Regions from separate parts of the Arthrobacter sp. AG258 genome, predicted to be linked through region 1. Evidence: predicted binding sites of a transcription regulator. Region 1 holds the regulator's gene; the other holds the start of a gene.
What was found. Region 1 encodes Rex, which represses fermentation and respiration genes when NADH is low (regulators of the CRP and FNR family bind a similar motif). Its sites were predicted from a motif close to CTTGTGAANNNNTTCACAAG; they were not measured.
Positions count from the first base shown of each region.

Region 2: a site for Rex is predicted at 3,687-3,706, ahead of araB (ribulokinase). Genes of this name have one in related genera too.

Region 1 is NZ_SOBI01000001.1:568,873-579,536, forward strand. Features, by position in the region: gene DFO47_RS02695 (Hsp70 family protein) at 1-637, opposite strand, end outside; gene ccsB (c-type cytochrome biogenesis protein CcsB) at 764-1,852, opposite strand; gene DFO47_RS02705 (cytochrome c biogenesis protein ResB) at 1,852-3,624, opposite strand; gene DFO47_RS02710 (cytochrome c biogenesis protein CcdA) at 3,624-4,379, opposite strand; gene DFO47_RS02715 (TlpA disulfide reductase family protein) at 4,395-4,973, opposite strand; gene DFO47_RS02720 (histidine phosphatase family protein) at 5,009-5,689, opposite strand; gene DFO47_RS02725 (YceI family protein) at 5,892-6,440, shown strand; gene DFO47_RS02730 (hypothetical protein) at 6,643-7,431, shown strand; gene DFO47_RS02735 (redox-sensing transcriptional repressor Rex) at 7,507-8,211, opposite strand; gene DFO47_RS02740 (glutaredoxin family protein) at 8,222-8,476, opposite strand; gene DFO47_RS02745 (HAD-IB family hydrolase) at 8,555-9,373, shown strand; gene DFO47_RS02750 (AURKAIP1/COX24 domain-containing protein) at 9,514-9,612, opposite strand; gene DFO47_RS02755 (helix-turn-helix domain-containing protein) at 9,764-9,976, opposite strand; gene DFO47_RS02760 (3-deoxy-7-phosphoheptulonate synthase) at 10,120-10,664, opposite strand, start outside.
Region 2 is NZ_SOBI01000009.1:196,789-207,452, reverse strand. Features, by position in the region: gene mmsB (multiple monosaccharide ABC transporter permease) at 1-819, opposite strand, end outside; gene mmsA (multiple monosaccharide ABC transporter ATP-binding protein) at 824-2,353, opposite strand; gene chvE (multiple monosaccharide ABC transporter substrate-binding protein) at 2,453-3,580, opposite strand; gene araB (ribulokinase) at 3,850-5,598, shown strand; gene DFO47_RS18250 (L-ribulose-5-phosphate 4-epimerase) at 5,595-6,323, shown strand; gene araA (L-arabinose isomerase) at 6,350-7,870, shown strand; gene DFO47_RS18240 (LacI family DNA-binding transcriptional regulator) at 7,875-8,897, shown strand; gene DFO47_RS18235 (hypothetical protein) at 8,977-9,168, shown strand; gene DFO47_RS18230 (DUF4193 domain-containing protein) at 9,274-9,576, shown strand; gene DFO47_RS18225 (APC family permease) at 9,731-10,664, opposite strand, start outside.

The DNA.
Region 1 (10,664 bases):
CGTCAAAGTCCGCCCCGCCCAGGTCCTCGATGCCATCGGGGCGGCCCAGGAGCTCGAAGCGGCCGCCGGACTTCCTCAGCACGGCGGTGTCGAAGGTCCCGCCGCCGAGGTCGTACACCGCGATGGTGCTTCCGTCCTCCACCCGCACTTGGGAGGCGTAGTGCAGGGCCGCAGCCTCGGGTTCGGGAAGGAGCGTGACGTTGTCCAGGCCGTGGGCGGCCAGCGCGTCGCGGATGGCGGACAGCCGGTGGATTCCCCAGGCTGCCGGGTGGGTCAGGAAGATGGCCGCTGGGAGCGCGCCTTCGCGTTCGGCCGCACGGCTGGCCACCCACCGGGCCACGGTGGCGAACACATCTTCAGGCCGTACCGCCAGGGTGCCCAGGGCGAACGGGACGTCGTCACCGACGCGCCGTTTGAACTCGCGGATGACGCGGCCGGGTGAGTCAAGGCCGCGACGCTCCGCGGCTTCCCCCACCAGGACCGGGCCCTCTTCCGGGTAGTACACAACGGAGGGCACGGACGTTCCTCGGAGGCCTAACGGCAGGCACTCCGGAAGGGGCGAAGCACCTTCGTCGAAACGGACAACGGCGGCCGCTGTGTAACTGGTTCCGACGTCGACGGCGAGAGCATAGCTCATGGGTACCTCGGAAAACTGGTGATCCGCCTGCAAACTTCATCACAGGGAACCTGACCAAAGTAGCATTTCCGAAGGACCGGGGAACAGCCCTGTTGCTACATCGAATGGTTATTCGATGCCGGCGGCTTAGAGCCCGGAGTAGGAATGGAGCCCGTTGAACAACGTGTTCACGATGGTGAAGTTGAAGATCACGCAGCAGTAGCCCACGATCGACAGCCAGGCGGCGCGGGTTCCGGTCCAGCCGCGGGTGGCCCGGGCGTGCAGGTAGCCGGCGTAGACAACCCAGATCACGAACGTCCATACCTCTTTGGTGTCCCAGCCCCAGAACCGGCCCCAGGCCTTCTCCGCCCAAATCGCACCGAACATGAGCGTGAAGGTCCAGCCGATGAAGGCAATGGCGTTGATGCGATAGGACAGGTTTTCGAGGCTGAGCGCCGAGGGCACCAGGCGCATGAAGCCGAGCTTGTCGGCGCCGCCTGCGGCGACGGCCTTCTGCCGGTGGGACTGGACCAGCTGCAGGGCGGACATGGCGAACGTCAGTGTGAACAAGGCGGACGACAGCACCGCAATGGAAACGTGGATGACCAGCCAGTAGCTCTGCAGCGCGGGCACGAGGTGGCCGACGGGGGTCCAGAAGGCCACGGATGCAGCAACCATCATGATGATGACCAGGCCCACTATGAAGGTGCCCAGGAAGCGGAGGTCGCGGCGGATCAGGGAGAGGAGGAACACAGCCGCCACCAGGAACGCGCCGGTGGTCAGGAATTCGTACATGTTGCCCCATGGCACCCGGCCGGCACCAAGGGCCCTGGTCACCACGCCGGCGCCGTGGATGAGGACGGCGAGGGTGGTCAGGGCCACGGCGACCCGCGCCGGGACCCGGCGCTCCGCGGCGTACTTCATGTCGCCGTCGGCCGTGGCGACGCCGCCGGAACCTGCCCCGTTGGCCTTGGCAGTTGACGACGACGGCCGCTCGGCCCGGCCGGCGGGCCCGTCCAGGCGGGCCTCGGCGGAGCCGGCGCCAACGCCGGCTGCTACGGGAACCTTGGCCGGGGCACCCGCCTGGGCCGCCTTGAGGTCCACTGCGCGCAGCGCCTTGCTGCTTTTGGCCAGGTCCCATGCGAAGGCGATGAAAGCCACCGTGTAGGTACCCGCCGCCAGCAGCATGAAGAGTTCGCTGTACTGGCCCATGGTTTCGTTGATTCCAAATGGCATTACTGGTCCTTTTCGGGCCCGGTGGGGCCTGCTGGGGTGCTGACGGAGCCTGCGACATTATCGCCTGCCGGGCTGGGAGTTTGCTGGGACCCGGCGGTGCCTTCGGCATCAGCGTGGTCGGATGCCGTTTCGTCGGCGGCGTTGTCCTCGGGCAGTTGCCATTCCGTGGCGAAGAGTTTCCGGAGGGCGGCCGCCTCGCCGGCGAGGCGGTGGTCCTCACCGCGGGCCAGGAGCCCGTACTCCACCATGGTCCGGCCGTCCGCCGCGGTGCCGGTGCGCACCCAGACGCGCCGGCGGTTGACGTAGAGCGAGACGATCAGGCCCGCCACCGCGAGGAGCGCGAAGACCAGGGCGTAGACCTGGCCCGGGTTGTGGTGGATGTCCACACCGATGTAGCGCTTCACCCCGTCAAAACTGATGGTGCCCTTGCCATCCGGCAGGGTGTAGGTGGAGCCCGGAGCCAGGGTGATGCCGCCTGCGGCCAGGTTCCTCGCGTTGAGCGGCGTCAGGTTCCTGACGTCGAGTTCGAAGACGTTCTGCGGCGCACCGCTGTTCAGGCCCAGGTCGCCGTAGTAGGAGTTCAGGGTCAGCTGCGGGTTGAACAGCTCGGGGTCGGCGCTGAACGAAACGTTCTTGTCCGTGACGAACGCGGTGGGGAGGAAGAAGCCCACGAAGCCCAGCTGGTCCGGCTTCGCGTCGGGGACCTTGATCACCACGGAGGAGTAGTAGTTGTCCCCCTGCAGCTTGGCCACCACCGGGCCCTGCATGGCGATGTTCCCGGCTCCGTCGCGGACCGTGACCACGGGTGCGTAGCCGTTGCCGGTGAGGTAGATGCTGGTGCCGCCCAGGCTCACGGGATCGTTGACCTTCAGGATTTCCTGTTTGGCGGGGGCGTCCGGGGTTTCCTTGGTGGTGACGGCGGCCGAGAAGTCGATGGGCTGGCCGAACTTGCCCTTCGATTCCCGGTCAAAGGTGATGTTGAACTTGTCCAGCTGCAGCGAGTAGGGCTGGAGCTGGCTGGACTGGAAGTTGGTGCCCGGGTTGAACTGGTCGTAGCCCACCAGGGTGTTCACGAACGTGTCGCCTTCCACCAGGATGCGCTGGCCGCTGTACCCGAACAGGCCGCCGGCGGCGACGGACACCAGCACGCCGATCAGCGAGGTGTGGAAGACCAGGTTGCCCACTTCCTTCAGGAAGCCACGCTCGGCACCCAGGGACGGCAGGGCGCCGTCTGCATCCCTGACCTCCACGCGGTAGCCGCGCTTGCGGAGCAGCCCGGCGGCGCTGTGGATGGCGTCCGACGCCGGGATTCCGGCGTCGGCGGGAACCACCAGGGTGCCGTATTCGGGGAGCCGGGACAAACGCTGCGGGGTACGCGGCGGCTGGGAACGCATGGCCTTGTAGTGGGCAATGGCTCGCGGCACCACGCAACCGATCAGCGAGATGAAGAGCAGCAGGTAGATCGCGGAGAACCAGGCCGAGGAGTAGACGTCGTAGAGCTGCAGGGAGTCCAGCAGCTTGCCGTAGTCCGGGTGGTCCTTGATGTACTGGGTCACCACGGAGGGGTTGGCAGGCCGCTGCGGGAACAGGGAGCCGGGGACGGCGGCGACGGCGAGGAGCAGCAGCAGGAACAGTGCTGTCCGCATGCTGGTCAGCTGGGTCCAGGCCCACCGCAGCATGCCAACCGGGCCCAGCACCGGGAGGGTGGCTTCTGCCTTGGCTTCCGCGACAGGGGTGGCTTGCTTCTTCTTTACGTTCACACGCTCGCTCATCAGATCGGCAACTTCACGTCGGTTTGGAACCAGTACTGCAGCCCGGTCACCCAGGCCCCCCAGACGCCGGTGGCCATCAGCAGGCCCAGCACCACCAGGATGCCGCCGCCGGTCCGCTGGATGGCAAGGCGGTGTTTGCGGAAGAACGCCATGACGCCCATCCCGCGGCGCACCGCCAGCGCGATCAGCAGGAACGGGATGCCCAGTCCCAGGCTGTAGACGAACGCCAGGAATGCGCCCTTGGCTGCGGACGATCCGCCGGATAGGCTCAGCAGCTGCACGGCGGAGTAGGTAGGCCCGATGCACGGCGCCCAGCCCAACCCGAAGGTCAGGCCCAGCAACGGTGCTCCCCAGAGCCCGGCAGGGGGTTTGGCGTGGATTTTCGCGTCCCGCTGGAGCCAGCTGAAGCCGCCCATGAACACGATGCCCATGACGATCACCAGGATCCCCAGGAGCTGGGTGATCCAGGCATTGCGGCTGCCGCTGATCAGGGTGCCCAGCTGCCCGAAGGCGCCGCCCAGCAGGACAAAGATCACCGAAAAGCCCAGGACGAACAAGCCGATGCCGGCCAGCATCCTGCCGCGCTTTTGCTTCTGCAGGTCAACGCCGCTCAATCCCGTGACGTAGCCGAGGTAGCCCGGAACGAGGGGCAACACGCAGGGCGAGAGGAAGGACACCAGCCCGGCAAGCAGCGCAACCGGGATGGCCAGGAGGAGCGAGCCGCTGAGGATTGCTTCGGCGAAGGGGCTGTTCACGGTTCCCGGGCCGCCCTACTCCGCCACGGCGGCGGTGATGAGGGCCTTCAAGGTGCCCTTTTCGATCTCGCCGAGGACCCGGGACGCCACGCGCCCCTGCTTGTCCAGGACCAGGGTGGTGGGAACTGCCCCGGGCGGAACCAGGCCGGACACGGACAGCAGGACGCCGCCGTCCTTGTCATCGAAGCTCGGGTAGGTCAGGTTGAAGGTCTTCTCGAACGCCTCCGCCGTGGGCTTCTCATCCCGGAGGTTGACGCCGAAGAACTGCACGCCCTGGTCCTTGAACTCCTGATGGAGTTCTTCGAGGATGGGCGCCTCCACCCGGCACGGGGCGCAGGCGGCGAACCAGAAGTTCAGGATGCTGACCTTGCCCTGGAAGTCGGCAGGGGTGACCTTGTCGCCACTGAAGAGTGCCCCTTGGATCTGGACGGCTTCCTTGCGGTCGCCGGCGGCGAATTCGGTGACGGAGCCGTCGCCTGCCACGTAGTTCTTGTTGTCCCCGGCCTTTGCCTGCTTGGCCAGGGCGTCTTCCTGGGCGCAGCCGGACAAGCCCAGGGTCAGTGCGCCGAGGGCCAGGCCGCCCGCGGCGAGCATACTCCGGCGCGTAGGGAGGAAATCATTGGTCACAGCTAGGCTCCAGGGGTGCTGGCGGCACCGGGAAGAAGGGACGCGGCGGGTTCGCTGTAGTCGACCCGCACCAGGGAGCCGGCGTCGTCGAACACCAGGGACGTAACGGAGGTCAGCGTGCACTCGCGCTTGCGGGGATCGTGCCACAGGGGCCGGCCTTCGGCGCTGAGCCGTGCGGCCCAGATGGGCAGTTGGTGGCTGACGAGGATGGCCTCGGGTCCTGCGGCACCGAAATCGCCGGCGGCCAGTTCAATCGCCCGGAGCCGGGCGTCCTGCGCTGCGGCGGCAACGCGGGCCGCCTGCTGCGTGTAGGGCTCGCCCCACGACGGGCGCAGCGGATTGACCAGCCGGGGCCAGTGCTTGGGCCGGCGGAGTTCTGCCTTGGTGACCTTCATGCCCTCGAAGTAGTTTTCCGCCTCGATAATCCGCGGCTCCGTGTGGATTTCCAGGTGCAGGGCTTCCGACGTCGGCCGTGCCGTTTCCTGCGCACGGTCCAGCGGCGACGCGGCCAGGTAGGTGATCCGTGCGCCCTGCTCGGCACGCTGCCGGAAGTGCTCGGCGAGGGTCCTGGCCATCTCCTGCCCCAGTTCGGAGAGGTGGAATTCGGGGAGCCGTCCGTACAGAACGCCGTCGGGATTATGGACCTCGCCGTGGCGGAGCAGATGGACAGTGGCTTGGGGCATGTTTACCAGTTTCTCAAAGATGGCGTGCGATCCGAAATCTTCTACAAACAGTAGAACTTAAGTTTCTGAAGAAATGTTCCAAACATGGGAACAAAAGATGCAAATGCATGTTTATACTGGATGCAGCAAGTTAGTTGAGGCTTCAACCGATGAAGGTTCAACTGCATGACCCCAACAGGCATTACGAACAAGGAGCATCATCATGGCACTTCCCGCAGACGTCACCACCGGCACCTGGACCCTGGACAACTCCCACAGCGAGATCGGCTTCACCGTCCGTCACGCCGGCATCAGCAAGGTCCGCGGCCAGTTCACCGAAGCCGCCGCGACGCTTGACCTCGTCGAGGATGTGGCCGACTCGAAGATCAACGCCACCATCAAGACCGCCAGCTTCGACTCCGGCGATGCCAACCGCGACGGCCACGTCAAGGGGGAGGATTTCTTCGACGTGGAGAAGTTCCCGGAGATCTCCTTCGTCTCCAACGGCCTGGTGGCAAAGGGCAACAGCTACGAGCTCAGCGGTGACCTCACCATCAAGGGCGTCACCCGCCCGGTAACCCTGGAGACCGAGTTCAACGGCGTGGCCGTTGACCCGTTCGGCAACACCCGCGCAGGCGTCTCCGCGGAGACCACCATCAGCCGCAAGGATTTCGGCCTGACCTGGAACGCCGTCCTGGAGACCGGCGGCGTGCTGGTCAGCGACAAGGTTGCCATCAACCTGGAGCTCGCCTTCATCGCTCCCGCAGCCTGATTCCGCTCCGGCCCACCCCGGCAGCAGGCATTTCGCCTGGTGCCGGGGTGCCGCATTTAAGGTCCGTCGCACCGTGAACGGCCCCGCGGAATCACGCACAACCAGGGCTGCCGGGGGTACGGTGGACCTAAGCCATGCTGGGGGCGGCACAGGACCGATTCCCGGCAGCCCGCCCGGATCCCGACCTGCAGAAGGAACGCCCATGAGTACTCCTCCCGTCCCGCCTCCCGTGCCCCACGATCCGCCATCCGGAAGCGACCAGCCCGGCAGCGGCCAGCCGGCCGGCGAGCAGCCCCGCTACGGACAAAACACCCCGCAGTACGGGCAGAACGCCCCGCAATACGGACAGAACGCACCCGGTACGCAGCCGCCGGCAGCCCCGCAGTACGGCCAGAACCCGCCCCAGTACGGGCAGAACGCCCCGCAGGCCCCCGGCTACGGACAGCAGCAGCCCTATGGACAGCAGCCGTACGGCCAGTCCCCCTACGGCCAGTACCCGTCGGAGCAGCCGCAGCCGGCGGCAAGCACCGGCATCCCCCAACTGGTCAACATTTCCTTTTGGATGCTGATCGCAGCCGCCGTGATCTTCGTCATCTCCCTGCTCACCGGGTTGACCCAGCTTGATGATCCGGCATTCCGGCAGGCCTTTGACCAGCAGGTCAAGGCCAGCGACGCGGGCATCACGTACGACGACATCAAGGGCGTCATCGCCGGAACCCTGGTGGTCTTCGCCATCATCGGGGCCGGACTGTACCTGCTGGTGGCATTCTTCGTCCGCAAGGGCAAGAACTGGGCTCGCATCCTGGGGACGGTGCTGGCGGCCCTGTCGGTGCTGGGCCTCTTCGGGGTTCCGTCGTTCGCCACCGTCGGCACGGTCCTGGGCATCGCGGCCATTGTGCTGCTCTACCTTCCCGCGGCCGCCCCGTACTTCCGGAAGCAGCAGTTCGGCAACCCGTATGCCGGCGGCTTCGGAAACCCCTACGGCCGGTAGCAGCCTGCCACACCACGGAAAACGGCCCGGGACGCCTCGCAGCGTCCCGGGCCGTTTTCTTTTATCCGGTGGTCCTTACGCGGTCTGGCCCGGCGCCTGTGCCCGCTGGGCGTGGTATGCCAGGATCTGCAGCTCGGTGGCCATGTCCACCTTGCGGAGGTTCACGCCTTCCGGGACCTGCAGCATCACGGGCGCGAAGCTCAGGACGCTGTGCACGCCTGCGGCCACCACGCGGTCGCAGATGCCTTGGGCCACAGCCGCCGGGAGCGCCAGCACCACCATGTTGGCTCCGGTGCGGTGCAGGACGGTTTCAAGGTCTGCCACGTCGCTGACCCGCAGCCAGCCCACCTCGTTGCCCACCACCATCTGATCGGCGTCGAAGATCGCCACGACGTCGAACCCGCGGGATTCGAAGCCGCCGTACCGGGCCAGGGCCTTGCCCAGGTTTCCGGCGCCGACGATCGCGACTTTCCAGTCGTGCGTGAGGCCAAGGGCCGCTGCGATATGGCGGCTGAGGTACTGCACCTCATAGCCCACTCCCCTGGTGCCGTAGGACCCCACATGGGACAGGTCCTTGCGCAGCGTCGAGGAACTGACGCCGGAGGCCTCCGCCAATGACTCGGACGAGACCCGCTCGACGCCCTCTGCCAGCAAGGTGTTCAAGGCGCGGAGGTACAGGGTCAGCCGGGCCACCGCCGCGGGCGGGATCTGCTTGGCCGGCGTACCGGTGGCGCCCGGAAGGTCCGGGACGGGCTGGGACGTTGGTTCCAGGGACGTCATTGGCCTCCCCCTACCGGGCCATGGCGCGCTGCAGCACGCGTTCCAGGCGGGCTTCGTCAATTTTCCAAAAGTCGCGCTGGACCCCGTCCACCAGGACCACCGGGATTTCCTCGGCATAGCGTTCGCGCAGCTCGGGCTGGTGGTCCACCGACTCTTCGGCCCAGGTCAGTCCCAACGAGGCGGTAACCCGGCCGACGGCGTCGCGCGCCTCTTCGCAAAGGTGGCAGTCAGCTTTGGTGACCAGGACGACGCGGGGGGTAGCCATGGCTTAACGGTATCGCCGTTCGCGGCATGCGGGCGACGCCGACGGCGGCGGGCCGGCCTATTGACTAGACTCGAGTCCATGCCCGAGGAGAAATACGTCGCCGTAGTCACGCGGCCCGTCACTGCGCCGCAGCCCGGTGAAGCGGCGTTTTTCGACGTGGACAACACCTTGATGCGCGGCGCCAGCCTCTTCCATGTGGCCCGGAAAATGCACCAGCGCGGGGCGTTCACCCTGAGGCAGGCGGCTGGTATGGCCTGGAAACAGTTCAAGTTTGTGGCCCGCGGTGAAAACATGGATGATGTCCACGCCGTCCGGGACTCGGCCCTGACCCTGGCTGTGGGCATCAGCGTTGACGATATCCGGGCGTTGGGCGAAGAGGTCTATGACGAAATGATCGCCTCCCGGATCTGGCCGGGTGCCAAGGCCCTGGCCGAGCAGCACCTGCGCGTGGGCCGCCGGGTGTGGCTGGTCACGGCCACGCCCATCGAAGTTGCCACGGTCATTTCCACCCGCCTGGGCCTGACCGGCGCCCTCGGCACGGTCGGGGAAGTCTCCGACGGAATGTACACCGGCCGTTTGGTGGGCGATATCCTGCATGGCTCGGCCAAGGCCGTGGCTGTCCAGGCCATCGCCGACGAGGAGGACCTGGACCTGAAGCGCTGCTGGGCGTACAGCGACTCCTATAACGACGTTCCGCTGCTTTCCCTGGTAGGCCACCCCGTGGCCATCAACCCCGATGCCAAGCTCCGCCGGCACGCCCGCGACCGTAACTGGCCGGTCTACGATTTCCGTGCCGGCCGCCGCGCCGCCACCTTCGGGCTTAAGGTGGCAACCTTTGGCGGCGCCATCTACGGGCTGTGGAAGGGTTTCGCCCGGATGCGCGGCCCGCGCCTGTAGCTAGCTTTCACGCGCGTCTGGATATCCCGCGAGTCTGCGTGCCCCCGCCTGCAGGTTCCCGCACCGTAGCCTCCAGCGCACGAAAAAACGCCCGCCGCCTTTGCAGGCGACGGGCGTTCTCCACGCTGTTCGAAGTATTGCTACTTCTTGTTGCGGCGCTGGTGACGAGTCTTGCGAAGCAGCTTGCGGTGCTTCTTCTTGGCCATACGCTTGCGACGCTTCTTAATAACTGAACCCACGAAAGTTCCTTACAAACTAGATGCAGTACCTGTCTGATGGAAATGGTTCGTGGACAGAGCTACGAACTGGACAACTGACAGATTCTTACAATGACGTAAAACGTTCCTTAACAGGGTACCGCCTATCGGAGGCGGCTTGGGACAAGCTGCCTTAGGCTGTCTCGGAGTGACCGTCCACCACGGCACCCTTGAGGTACTGCTCCACGGCATTCTCAGGTACCCGGTAGGAGCGGCCGAACCGCACTGCCGGCATTTCGCCGGAGTGGACCAGCCGGTAAACAGTCATTTTAGAGACGCGCATGACCTCGGCCACTTCAGCCACGGTCAGGAACTTCGCGTTGGAGAAGTTCTGTTCTGCCGACATTTCCCTATTTTCCTTTGCTGACGGATGGACAACAGTGACCCCAGGTACGTGCCAATGCGGTGTTCCGATGCTGAGCCATCCACCAATCACCTAAATAGATACTCTAGATGTTCATGTGGCAGATGTGAAAGTAGGTAAAGCCACTATTTCGCCTGCCGGCGCTTCCGCGCCGAGGCAGCCAACTGCTCCAGCACGGAGGCGGAAACGTCCCAGTCCATGCAGGCATCGGTGACGCTCTGGCCGTACACGAGTTCGGAGCGGCCGGCCGCGTGCTCGGCAACGTCCAGGTTCTGGGCGCCACCCACCAGGAAGCTTTCCAGCATCACCCCGGCGATCGCCTGCGCCGCGGCGCCCCCGTCCTCAAGCTGGGCACCGATCTCCAGCGCCACCTCGGCCTGGCGGTGATGGCTCTTGCCGCTGTTGGCGTGGCTGGCGTCAACCACCAGGCGCGGGTTCAGGCCCTTTCCGGCCAGCTCCCCGGACGCCCGTTCGACGTCGGCGGCTGAGTAGTTGGGGCCCTTGCGTCCGCCGCGGAGGATGACGTGGGTATCCGGGTTCCCGGCTGTGGCCACCAGTGCCGCCCGGCCGTCGCCGTCGATCCCCAGGAACGCCTGCGCCGCCGCCGCGGCGCCGCACGCGTCGATCGCCACCTGCAGGCCGCCGTCGGTCCCGTTCTTGAAGCCGATGG
Region 2 (10,664 bases), on a different contig from region 1:
ATGCAGGTTGCCGCCGATTGCATAGGTGTGCCGGCCAAACACGCTGTTGTTCATCAGTGCCGTGTACGCGATCACCAGGACAGCGAGGACCACCAGGACGATCGGCGTGCCCCGGTAGGACGCCAGCAGGAAGGTGATGATGAGCATCAGCAACGCGGTGAAAGCGGTTTTGATGACGAACCAGACCAGAGGCTCGCTTTCGAGATCGAACTTCTTGCGGATGCGGCGTTCCTTTAGGGCCTGGATCAGGAGTGCCACGGTGGCGCCCACGCCAAGGATGACCGTGAGCCATTCCAGTACTGACGTGCCGCCGGAGATGTCCGGGAGAAAGCCTCCGCCCAGGGCACGCAGCTCCGCAGGGAACGGCGTGATCTGCTGGTTCTTCAGGGTGATGAGCGTCAGGCCGCGGAAGATCAGCATGCCTGCGAGCGTGACGATGAAGGCCGGGATTCCCACGTATGCGATCCAGTACCCTTGCCAGGCCCCGACGAGCGCGCCGACCAGCAGGCACGCAGGGATTGCGGCCCACCATGGCCAGCCCCAGTGCACGATCATGACGCCGGCGACGGCACCGATGAATCCCGCCACGGAGCCGACGGACAGGTCGATGTGGCCTGCGATGATCACCATCACCATGCCGATGGCCAGGATGAGGATGTAACTGTTTTGGACCACCAGGTTGGTGACATTCTGCGGCTCGAGCAGGATCCCGCCCGTCAGTCCTTGGAACAGGAGGACGATCAGGATCAGGGCGACGAAGATGCCAACTTGGCGGAGGCGGCTTGTGAGGAATCCGAGCGACTCTCTTAGGGCTGACATTTCGCTATTCCTTCTCTTTGGTCATGTAATGCATCAGCGATTCCTGGGTGGCCTCGGCGATGGGCACTTCACCGGTGACATGGCCGGCGGCGAGGGTGTAGATGCGGTCGCAGATACCCAGAAGCTCGGGAAGTTCCGATGAAATGACGATGACGGCCTTTCCTTCGGCCGCGAGCCTGGCAATGATCGTGTAGATCTCATACTTGGCGCCGACGTCGATCCCTCGGGTGGGTTCATCAAGGATGAGGACGTCCGGGTCGGAGAACATCCACTTGCTCAGGACCACCTTCTGCTGGTTGCCGCCGGAGAGCTTCCCGGTGATGGCGGCGACGGAGGGTGCCTTGATGTTCATGCTGGTGCGGTAGCCGTTAGCTACCACGGTCTCCTGGTTTTTGTCGACGAATCCGCGCTTCGCGAGCTTGCGCAGCGATGCCAGCGAGATATTGCGCTTGATGTCCTCGATCAGGTTCAGGCCGTAGTGCTTGCGGTCCTCCGTGGCGTAGGCAATGCCGTGCCTGATCGCGTCCGAGACGGTGGACGTATTGATCTCCTCGCCGTACTTGTAAACCTTGCCTGAGGTGGCCGTGCCGTAAGTGCGGCCAAACACGCTCATGGCCAGTTCCGTCCGGCCGGCGCCCATGAGCCCGGCAAGGCCCACGACTTCGCCCTTCCTGACGTGCAGGTTGGCGTTGCTGACTACCATGCGGGCGTGGTCCTGCGGGTGGCGGACGGACCAGTCTTCGATCCGGAGGACTTCCGCGCCGATGTTCGGCTCGCGTTCCGGGTAGAGGCTCTCAAGGTCGCGGCCCACCATGCCACGGATGATCCGCTCCTGGGTGATCTGGCCTTCATCGAGCCGAAGGGTCTCAATGGTCTTGCCATCGCGGATGATGGTGACAGCGTCTGCCACCTTGCGGATCTCGTTGAGCTTATGGCTGATGATGATGCTGGTGACGCCTTGGCCCTTCAAGTGGAGGATCAGGTCCAGCAGGTGGCCGGAGTCCTCATCGTTGAGGGCGGCCGTGGGCTCGTCCAGGATGAGCAGCTTCACTTCCTTGGACAGCGCTTTGGCGATTTCCACGAGTTGCTGCTTGCCCACGCTGATGTGCTGTACCGGGGTGACGGGGTTCTCATCGAGTCCCACGCGGGCCAGCAGTTTTGCTGCCTCCAGGTTGGTCTTCCGCCAGTCCACCCATCCCTTGGTGGCCTGTTCGTTGCCGAGGTAGATGTTCTCGGCGATGGAAAGGTACGGGCTCAGCGCGAGTTCCTGGTGGATGATCACGATGCCCCGCTTCTCGCTGTCCGAGATGCTGGCGAAATTGCAGGGTTCGTTTTCGAACAGGATTTCCCCGTCGAACGTGTTGTGCGCGTATACGCCGGACAACACCTTCATGAGCGTTGATTTGCCGGCGCCGTTCTCACCGCAGATGGCATGGACTTCTCCACGGTTCACATCAAGGGTGACATCCTGCAGCGCCTTCACGCCCGGGAACGTCTTGGTGATTGCTCGCATTTGAAGAATGGGTGTGTTCATCGTCAATTCCCACTGACTGGTCGAATCTTGGCCTTCCTGCTGCTGCAGGAGGTTGCGGGAGGGGCTGCGGCCGGACGGCCGGCCGCAGCCCCCGGCTGTCTACTTGACGTCGGCGTCGGTGTAGTAACCCGAGTCGATCAGTTCCTTCTTGTAGTTGTCCTTGGTGATGATCACGGACTTCAGCAGGTAAGCCGGGACAACCTTGACCTTGTTGTTGTAGGTCTTGGTGTCATTGGTTTCCGGTTCCTGGCCCTTGAGGACGGCGTCCACCATCTTGACCGCCTGGGCGCCGAGCTGCCGGGTGTCCTTGAAGATGGTGGAGTACTGCTCGCCAGCAACGATGGACTTCACGGAGCCCTTCTCGGCATCCTGGCCCGTGACGACCGGCAGGCTTCCCTTGGCGTAGCCGCCGGTGCTGGTGAGGGCCGAGATGATGCCGATGGACAGTCCGTCATAGGGGGACAGGACGCCGTTCAGCTTGGTACCTGAGCTGTAGGCGGACGTGAGGATATCCTCCATGCGCTTCTGCGCCACGGGTGCTTGCCAGCGGAGGATCGCGGCCTGTTCAAACTTGGTCTGGCCGCTGGGGACCTTCAAGGTGCCGGCATCCATGTACGGCTTGAGGGTGTCCATGGCGCCGGTCCAGAAGAAGTTGGCGTTGTTGTCGTCAGGGCTTCCGGCGAAGAGTTCGACGTTGAACGGACCCTTGCCGTCCACTTTCTTGCCACTGGCGTCAAGGAGTCCCAAGCCGGTCAGCAGCGAGGTGGCCTGCTGGACGCCGACCGTGTAGTTGTCGAACGTGGTGTAGTAGTCCACGTTCGGGGTGCCGTTGATGAGGCGGTCGTACGCGATCACTTTGACGTTCTGCTCCTTGGCCTTGGCCAGGACATCGGTCAGGGTGGTGCCGTCAATGGCGGCGATGATCAGCGCCTTGGCGCCCTTGGTCAGCATGTTTTCGATCTGCGAGACCTGGGTTGGGATGTCGTCATTGGCGAACTGGAGGTCTGTCTTGTAGCCAAGGTCCTTGAGCGACTTCTCGACGTTGGCGCCATCGGCAATCCAACGCTCGGATGTCTGCGTGGGCATCGAGATCCCAACCAGCGAGTCGGCGGGCTTCGCCGCGCCGCTGGATTCGGTTGCCGCGCCACGTGAGCCGCAACCGGTGGCGCCCACCGTCAGCGCGAGGACAAGGGCCACCGCGCCCACGATTTTTTTGATTCTCACCATTTTCTCCTTCCGCGGCAGCACTGCCGCGAAGTGTTATTGGACGAGGCAGCAGCGATGCTCCCTGGTCCTGGCCACATTGTTGATGTGTCGGTTCAATATAGACTGATTTGTGAACGCTAACAAGAGGCGGCTATCAAGTGCATGAACCTGCTTCAATTTCATTGACTTCTGCTTTGTTAGCGTTCACACTTGCTGCAGCGCTTAGCTAGACCGTGACCCCTAGACAACCCCGGCAATGAGGCCCCTGCCTCCCGGGCGGAGGCAACCGAATGCCAGATACATCCTTCAGTTCCAACCCTGACCACTGCGTCGTCGGCGTGGATTACGGAACACTTTCCGGCCGTGCCGTGGTGGTGCGTGTCCGCGACGGGAAGGAGCTCGGCAGCGCGGTCCATGCGTATCCGCACGCCGTGGTCACCGACGTCCTGCCACGTGACACAGCGGGCGACGACGGGGCCCGGCTTCCCGGGGAATGGGCGCTCCAGGTGCCCAACGACTACCGGGAGGTGCTTCGCACTGCCGTCCCGGCAGCGGTGGCCGACGCCGGGATCGACCCGGCGGCCGTCGTCGGTATTGCCACGGACTTCACCGCCTGCACCATGGTGCCTGTCATGGCCGACGGCACCCCACTGAACGAACTGCCGGGCTATGCCAACCGGCCGCACGCGTACGTGAAGTTGTGGCGCCACCACGCGGCGCAGGGGCAGGCCGACCGGATCAACCGGCTCGCCGCCGAACGTGGCGAGGACTGGCTTCCCAGGTATGGGGGGCTGATTTCCTCGGAGTGGGAATTCGCCAAGGGGCTGCAGCTGCTGGAAGAGGACCCCGAAGCCTACGCCGCAATGGACCGCTGGGTGGAGGCGGCGGACTGGATCGTCTGGCAGCTGTGCGGCAGGTATGTCCGCAATGCCTGCACGGCCGGCTACAAGGGCATCTACCAGGACGGGCGCTACCCCTCGGAGGACTTCCTGGCCGCCCTGAACCCGGAGTTCAAGGACTTCGTCAGCTCCAAACTCGAGCACACCATCGGTCGGCTGGGTGACGCCGCCGGCACACTGACCGCGGAGGCCGCAGCCTGGACCGGGCTGCCGGAGGGCATTGCCGTGGCCGTGGGAAACGTTGACGCCCATGTGACGGCCCCGGCAGCGAAGGCGGTGGAACCGGGCCAACTGGTGGCCATCATGGGCACCTCCACCTGCCACGTCATGAACGGCACGGAACTGCGTGAAGTACCGGGAATGTGCGGGGCCGTTGACGGCGGCATCGTTCCCGGCCTGTGGGGCTACGAGGCGGGCCAGTCGGGCGTGGGAGACATCTTCGGCTGGTTCACGAAATACGGAGTTCCGCCCGAATACCACCAGGCGGCCGAAGCTGCCGGTCTGGGGATCCACGAATACCTCACCGAACTGGCCTCGCGGCAGGCCATCGGGGAGCACGGGCTGATAGCCCTGGACTGGCATTCCGGCAACCGCTCGGTCCTGGTGGACCACGAGCTCTCCGGCATCGTGGTGGGCCAGACGCTCGCCACCAGGCCCGAGGACACCTACCGGGCGCTTCTGGAAGCCACAGCCTTTGGAACCCGCACCATCGTGGACGCCTTCCGCGACGCCGGGGTTCCGGTCAAGGAATTCATCGTGGCCGGCGGCCTGCTCAAGAACAGGCTCCTGATGCAGATCTACGCAGATGCCACCGGCCTGCAGCTTTCCACTATCGGCTCGGAACAGGGCCCGGCCCTGGGGTCGGCGATTCACGCCGCCGTCGCGGCCGGCCACTATGCGGATATCCGCCAGGCCGCAGCGGCCATGGGCGCCGAACCCGGGGAGGTCTACACTCCAATCCCGGAAAACGTGGCCGCATACGAGGAACTCTTCACGGAGTACAAAACCCTCCATGATTACTTTGGCCGGGGCAGCAACGACGTGATGCACCGGCTTAAGGCTATCCAGCGACGGGCCGCCCAAGTGGCCCGGCCCGGAGCAGGCGTCGCCGCCAAAGCAACCCTGGGGGTGTCCGCATGACCGCCGAAACAGGCGCCGGAACCGGCCTCCTGGAAACCATCGCCCGGATCCGGGAAGACGTATGCGCCCTGCACGCTGAGTTGACGCGGTACGAACTGGTGGTGTGGACTGCGGGCAACGTCTCGGCCCGGGTGCCCGGCACCGACCTGATGGTCATCAAGCCGTCCGGCGTCAGCTACCAGGACCTGACCCCGGAGCAAATGGTCGTGACCGACCTGCACGGCACGCCGGTGAGGGGCACCAATGTTGGTGGCGGCGGCACGGTCGATTGGGGCAACCCGCCGCTCTCGCCGTCGTCCGACACCGCCGCGCACGCCTATGTGTACCGGCACATGCCCGAGGTGGGCGGGGTGGTGCACACGCACTCCACCTATGCCACCGCGTGGGCCGCACGGGGTGAGGCCATCCCCTGTGTGCTCACCATGATGGGGGATGAGTTCGGCGGTTCCATCCCGGTGGGCCCGTTCGCGCTGATCGGCGACGATTCGATCGGCCACGGCATTGTGGAGACCCTGAAAAACTCGAACTCACCGGCGGTCCTGATGCAGAACCACGGCCCTTTCACCATCGGCAAGGATGCCCGTTCCGCCGTGAAGGCCGCCGTGATGTGCGAGGAAGTGGCCCGCACTGTCCATATCTCGCGGCAGCTCGGTGAACCCCTCCCGATCGACGCAGGCCATATCGACTCGCTCTACGCCCGCTACCAAAACGTCTACGGGCAGTAATCCCCAAACCTTTAACAGGAGTACGCATGAACACCGCCGCAAACACCACCCTGGACGGCCACGAGGTCTGGTTCCTCACCGGCAGCCAGCACCTCTACGGGGAGGAAGTCCTCAAACAGGTGGCCGCCCAGTCCCAGGAGATCGCGAACCAGCTGAACGCCAATTCCGCCGTCCCGGTAAAGATCGTCTGGAAGCCGGTCCTGACCGACTCGGATGCCATCCGCCGGACCGCGCTGGAAGCGAACGCCGATGACTCAGTCATCGGCGTGACGGCCTGGATGCACACCTTCAGCCCGGCCAAGATGTGGATCTCCGGCCTGGACCTCCTGCGCAAGCCACTGCTGCACCTGCACACCCAGGCCAACCGCGACCTGCCCTGGGCGGACATCGACTTCGACTTCATGAACCTGAACCAAGCCGCGCACGGCGACCGGGAGTTCGGGTACATCCAGTCCCGCCTTGGCATCGCCCGGAAGACCGTCGTCGGGCACGTCTCCAACCCCGAGGTGGCACGCCAGGTGGGGTCTTGGCAGCGCGCGGCCGCCGGCTGGGCCGCCGTCCGAACCCTGAAGCTGACCCGCTTCGGCGACAACATGCGCAACGTCGCCGTCACCGAAGGCGACAAGACCGAGGCCGAGCTGCGCTTCGGCGTCGCGGTGAACACGTGGTCCGTCAATGAGCTCGCGGACGCCGTGCACGGCGCGGCGGAGGCCGACGTCGACGCCCTGGTGGCCGAGTACGAGGACCTGTACGACGTGGTGCCGGAGCTCCGCGCAGGCGCGGCCAGGCATGAATCGCTGCGGTACGGCGCCCGGATCGAGCTGGGCCTGCGCAGCTTCCTCGAAGCCAATGGCTCCGCCGCGTTTACCACCTCCTTCGAAGACCTGGGGGCCCTCCGCCAACTGCCCGGCCTCGCCGTGCAGCGGCTCATGGCCGCCGGGTACGGCTTTGGCGCCGAAGGCGACTGGAAGACCGCCATCCTGGTGCGCGCCGCGAAGGTGATGGGTGCCGGCCTGCCCGGCGGCGCCTCCCTGATGGAGGACTACACGTACCACCTGGAACCGGGCGCGGAGAAGATCCTGGGCGCCCACATGCTGGAGGTCTGCCCCTCGCTCACGGCGTCGAAGCCGCGCCTGGAAATCCACCCGCTGGGCATCGGCGGCAAAGAGGACCCGGTCCGGCTGGTGTTCGACGCCGATGCCTCCCCGGGCGTCGTCGTCGCCCTGTCCGACATGCGGGACCGCTTCCGCCTGGTGGCCAACGCCGTCGACGTGGTTCCCCTGGACCAGCCGCTGCCCAACCTCCCCGTGGCCCGCGCGCTCTGGCAGCCGAAGCCGGACTTCGCCACGTCCGCCGCCGCCTGGCTCACGGCCGGCGCCGCCCACCACACCGTGCTCTCCACCCAGGTGGGCATGGAGGTGTTCGAGGACTTCGCCGAGATCGCCAAGACCGAACTCCTGACCATCGACGAGGGCACCACCATCCGCCAGTTCAAGAAGGACCTGAACTGGAACGCCGCCTACTACAAACTCGCCGGCGGGATCTGATTCCGTGGCGCAGCCCGGCTACCGGCCCCGGCGGCGGCTGCCAAGGCTTGAGGACGTGGCGGGGCTGGCCGGGGTCTCGCACCAAACCGTCTCGCGGGTGGTCAACAAGCACCCCAACGTCAGCAAGGAGACCCGGCACAAGGTGGAAGCGGCGATTGCCGAACTCGGCTACCGCCGCAATACAGCAGCACGCAGCCTGGTCACCCGGCGCTCGCAGACCATCGGCGTCCTGGGCAGCGAGTTGTCGCAGTACGGCCCGGCCAACACCTTGCTGGGAGTTGAACGGGCCGCGCGGGACGCGGGATATTTTGTCAGCGTCGCTGCGCTGCGGGAAGTCACCAGGGACACCATCCTGGACGCGGTCAGGCACTTCCTGGACCAAGCGGTGGACGGGATCGTCGTGATTGTTCCGCACCTGGCCACGTTGGCGGCCTTGGCGGAACTCGCTATCGGAGTGCCGGTAGTGGCCGTGGGGTCCGACGGGAATGACGCCGTTGGCGGTGTCCGGGTGGACCAGCGCAAGGGAGCCAAACTGGCCGTCCGGCACCTCATAGCGCAGGGCCACCGCCGGATCGGGCATGTCGCCGGGCCACAGGACTGGATTGACGCCGTGGCGCGGTCCGACGGCTGGCGTTCCGCCCTGGAAGCCGCCGGGCTCGAGGCGGATCTCCTGGTCGAGGGAGACTGGAGTGCGGGCAGCGGCTACGCCATTGGCCGTCGGCTGGCTGCTGACCGGCGCGCCACGGCCCTCTTCGTGGGCAACGACCAGATGGCATTGGGGATCCTGCGCGCCCTGAACGAAGCAGGCTTGGAGGTGCCGACGGACGTTTCCCTGGTGGGCTTCGACGACCAGCCCGAATCGGCATACTTCAGCCCTCCGCTGACCGTGGTCCGGCAGGACTTCGAAGAGCTGGGCCGTCGCTGCATGGACATGATGCTCGGGGTACTCGGCGGTGCGGAAGGGCCCAGGACGCTGGTGGTGGAACCTGAGCTCATCCTGCGCAGCAGCACGGCCCCGCCCTGCTGAAGCAGCAGGAAGGCTGGAATTAATCCGGGGGAGACCGCCGCGAAACGTGGCCACAACAATTGCTGCGTAGGTTTCAGGCATGACGGCTACCTTGCTCACCCGGCTCCGCGACTGGGCCATTGCTACCTTTACCTGCGAATCAGAGTCCGAGGCCGCCGGCGCCATGGCCGATGCCACCCGGTGGGGGTGGCTTCCCGCCTTGAGTGGAGTCTCCGTCGGCGCCGACCATGCCCGCTCCGAACACCTGGGAAGGGTGTCCGGCGGCAACTGAATGTCTGCTTGGCCACACTATTGCGCCGGGGCCCGGATGATGCCCTAAACTGCTTCACTGAGGTGCCTGAAATGGCGCTGTGCAGCAACGAAAGTGAACATGCTAATGGCTACCGATTACGATGCTCCACGCAAGCAGGAAGAGGAGTCTCCCGCTGACTCCCTGGAGGCCCTCCAGGCGTCCCGGAGCGGCAACGCGCAGACCGCAGTCATCGATGTCGACGAGAATGACACCGCTGAAGGCATCGACCTCCCCGGCGCCGATCTGTCCAACGAGGAACTCACCGTCATTGTGGTTCCCGAGCAGTCCGACGAGTTCACCTGCTCGTCCTGCTTCCTGGTCCGCCACCGGTCACAGGTGGCCCGCGAAAAGGACGGCCTGAAGTACTGCCGCGACTGCGAAGGCTGAGCCCCACCCGTTCTTCCCGGCGCCGGTTGCCCCTCCGGGGCGGCCGGCGCTGCTGTGTCTCCGGCCGCCGTCGTTACCAAAATACCCCTCCGTGACAACGGAAAAGGTGCCGTGCCCGGTTGGGGGCACGGCACCTTTTCGTGAACGCTTCGCCCTATTCCGGGACTACCAGGGCGGGCGTATCCTTCTTGAGCGTTTCGCCGCGGAAGAAGCCCGGGTGCGTGCGGGACATGACCAGCATGACGACGGCGCCCAGGGCCAGGATGCCTACGCCCAGGATGAACACCAGGCCCACGCCGAAGACCTCGGAACCGCTGCCGAACTCGGGCGCCAGGCTGTCCACGGCGGTCTGGACGAAGACCACGAACAACCCCACGCCGCCCACCACCGGGCAGACCAGCCTGAACACGAAGTGGCGCACGCTGTTGAACAGGCTGTGCCGGAAATACCAGGTGCAGGCCAGTGCGGTGAGGCCGTAGTAGAAGCAGATCATCAGGCCCAGCGCCAGGATGGTGTCGTTCAGGACGTTGTCGCTGACCACATGCATCACCGCGTAGAACCCGGCGGAGACGACGCCGGCAGCAATGGTGGCGAAGCCCGGCGTTGCGAACTTCCGGCTGATCCGGCTGAAGGGTTCCGGCAGGGCGCCGTAGTGGGCCATCGCCAGCAGGCTGCGGGACGGTGACATGAACGTGGACTGCAGGGAAGCAGCCGAGCTGGAGAGCACCGCCAGGGACATCAGGATGGCGAACGGGCCCATGATGGGGGAGGCCAGCGCCGTGAAGATGTTCTCGTGGTTCTCGGCGTTGTTCAAGCCGTTGCCGGTATCTCCCACGCCGGCGAACATCATGGTGGCGATGCTGACCAGGAGGTAGATGGCCAGGACGATGACCGCGGTGAGGGTGCCTGCCACGCCGGCGGTCTTTTTGCCGTTGGCGGTTTCCTCATTAACCGTCAGGCAGACGTCCCAGCCCCAGTACACGAAGATCGACAGGGAGATGCCGGCGGCAACCTGGCCGAAGGTCTCGATTTTGGTGACGTCGAACCAGTCCCAGCTGAACGGGATGGCGGTCTCCGAGGTGGACCAG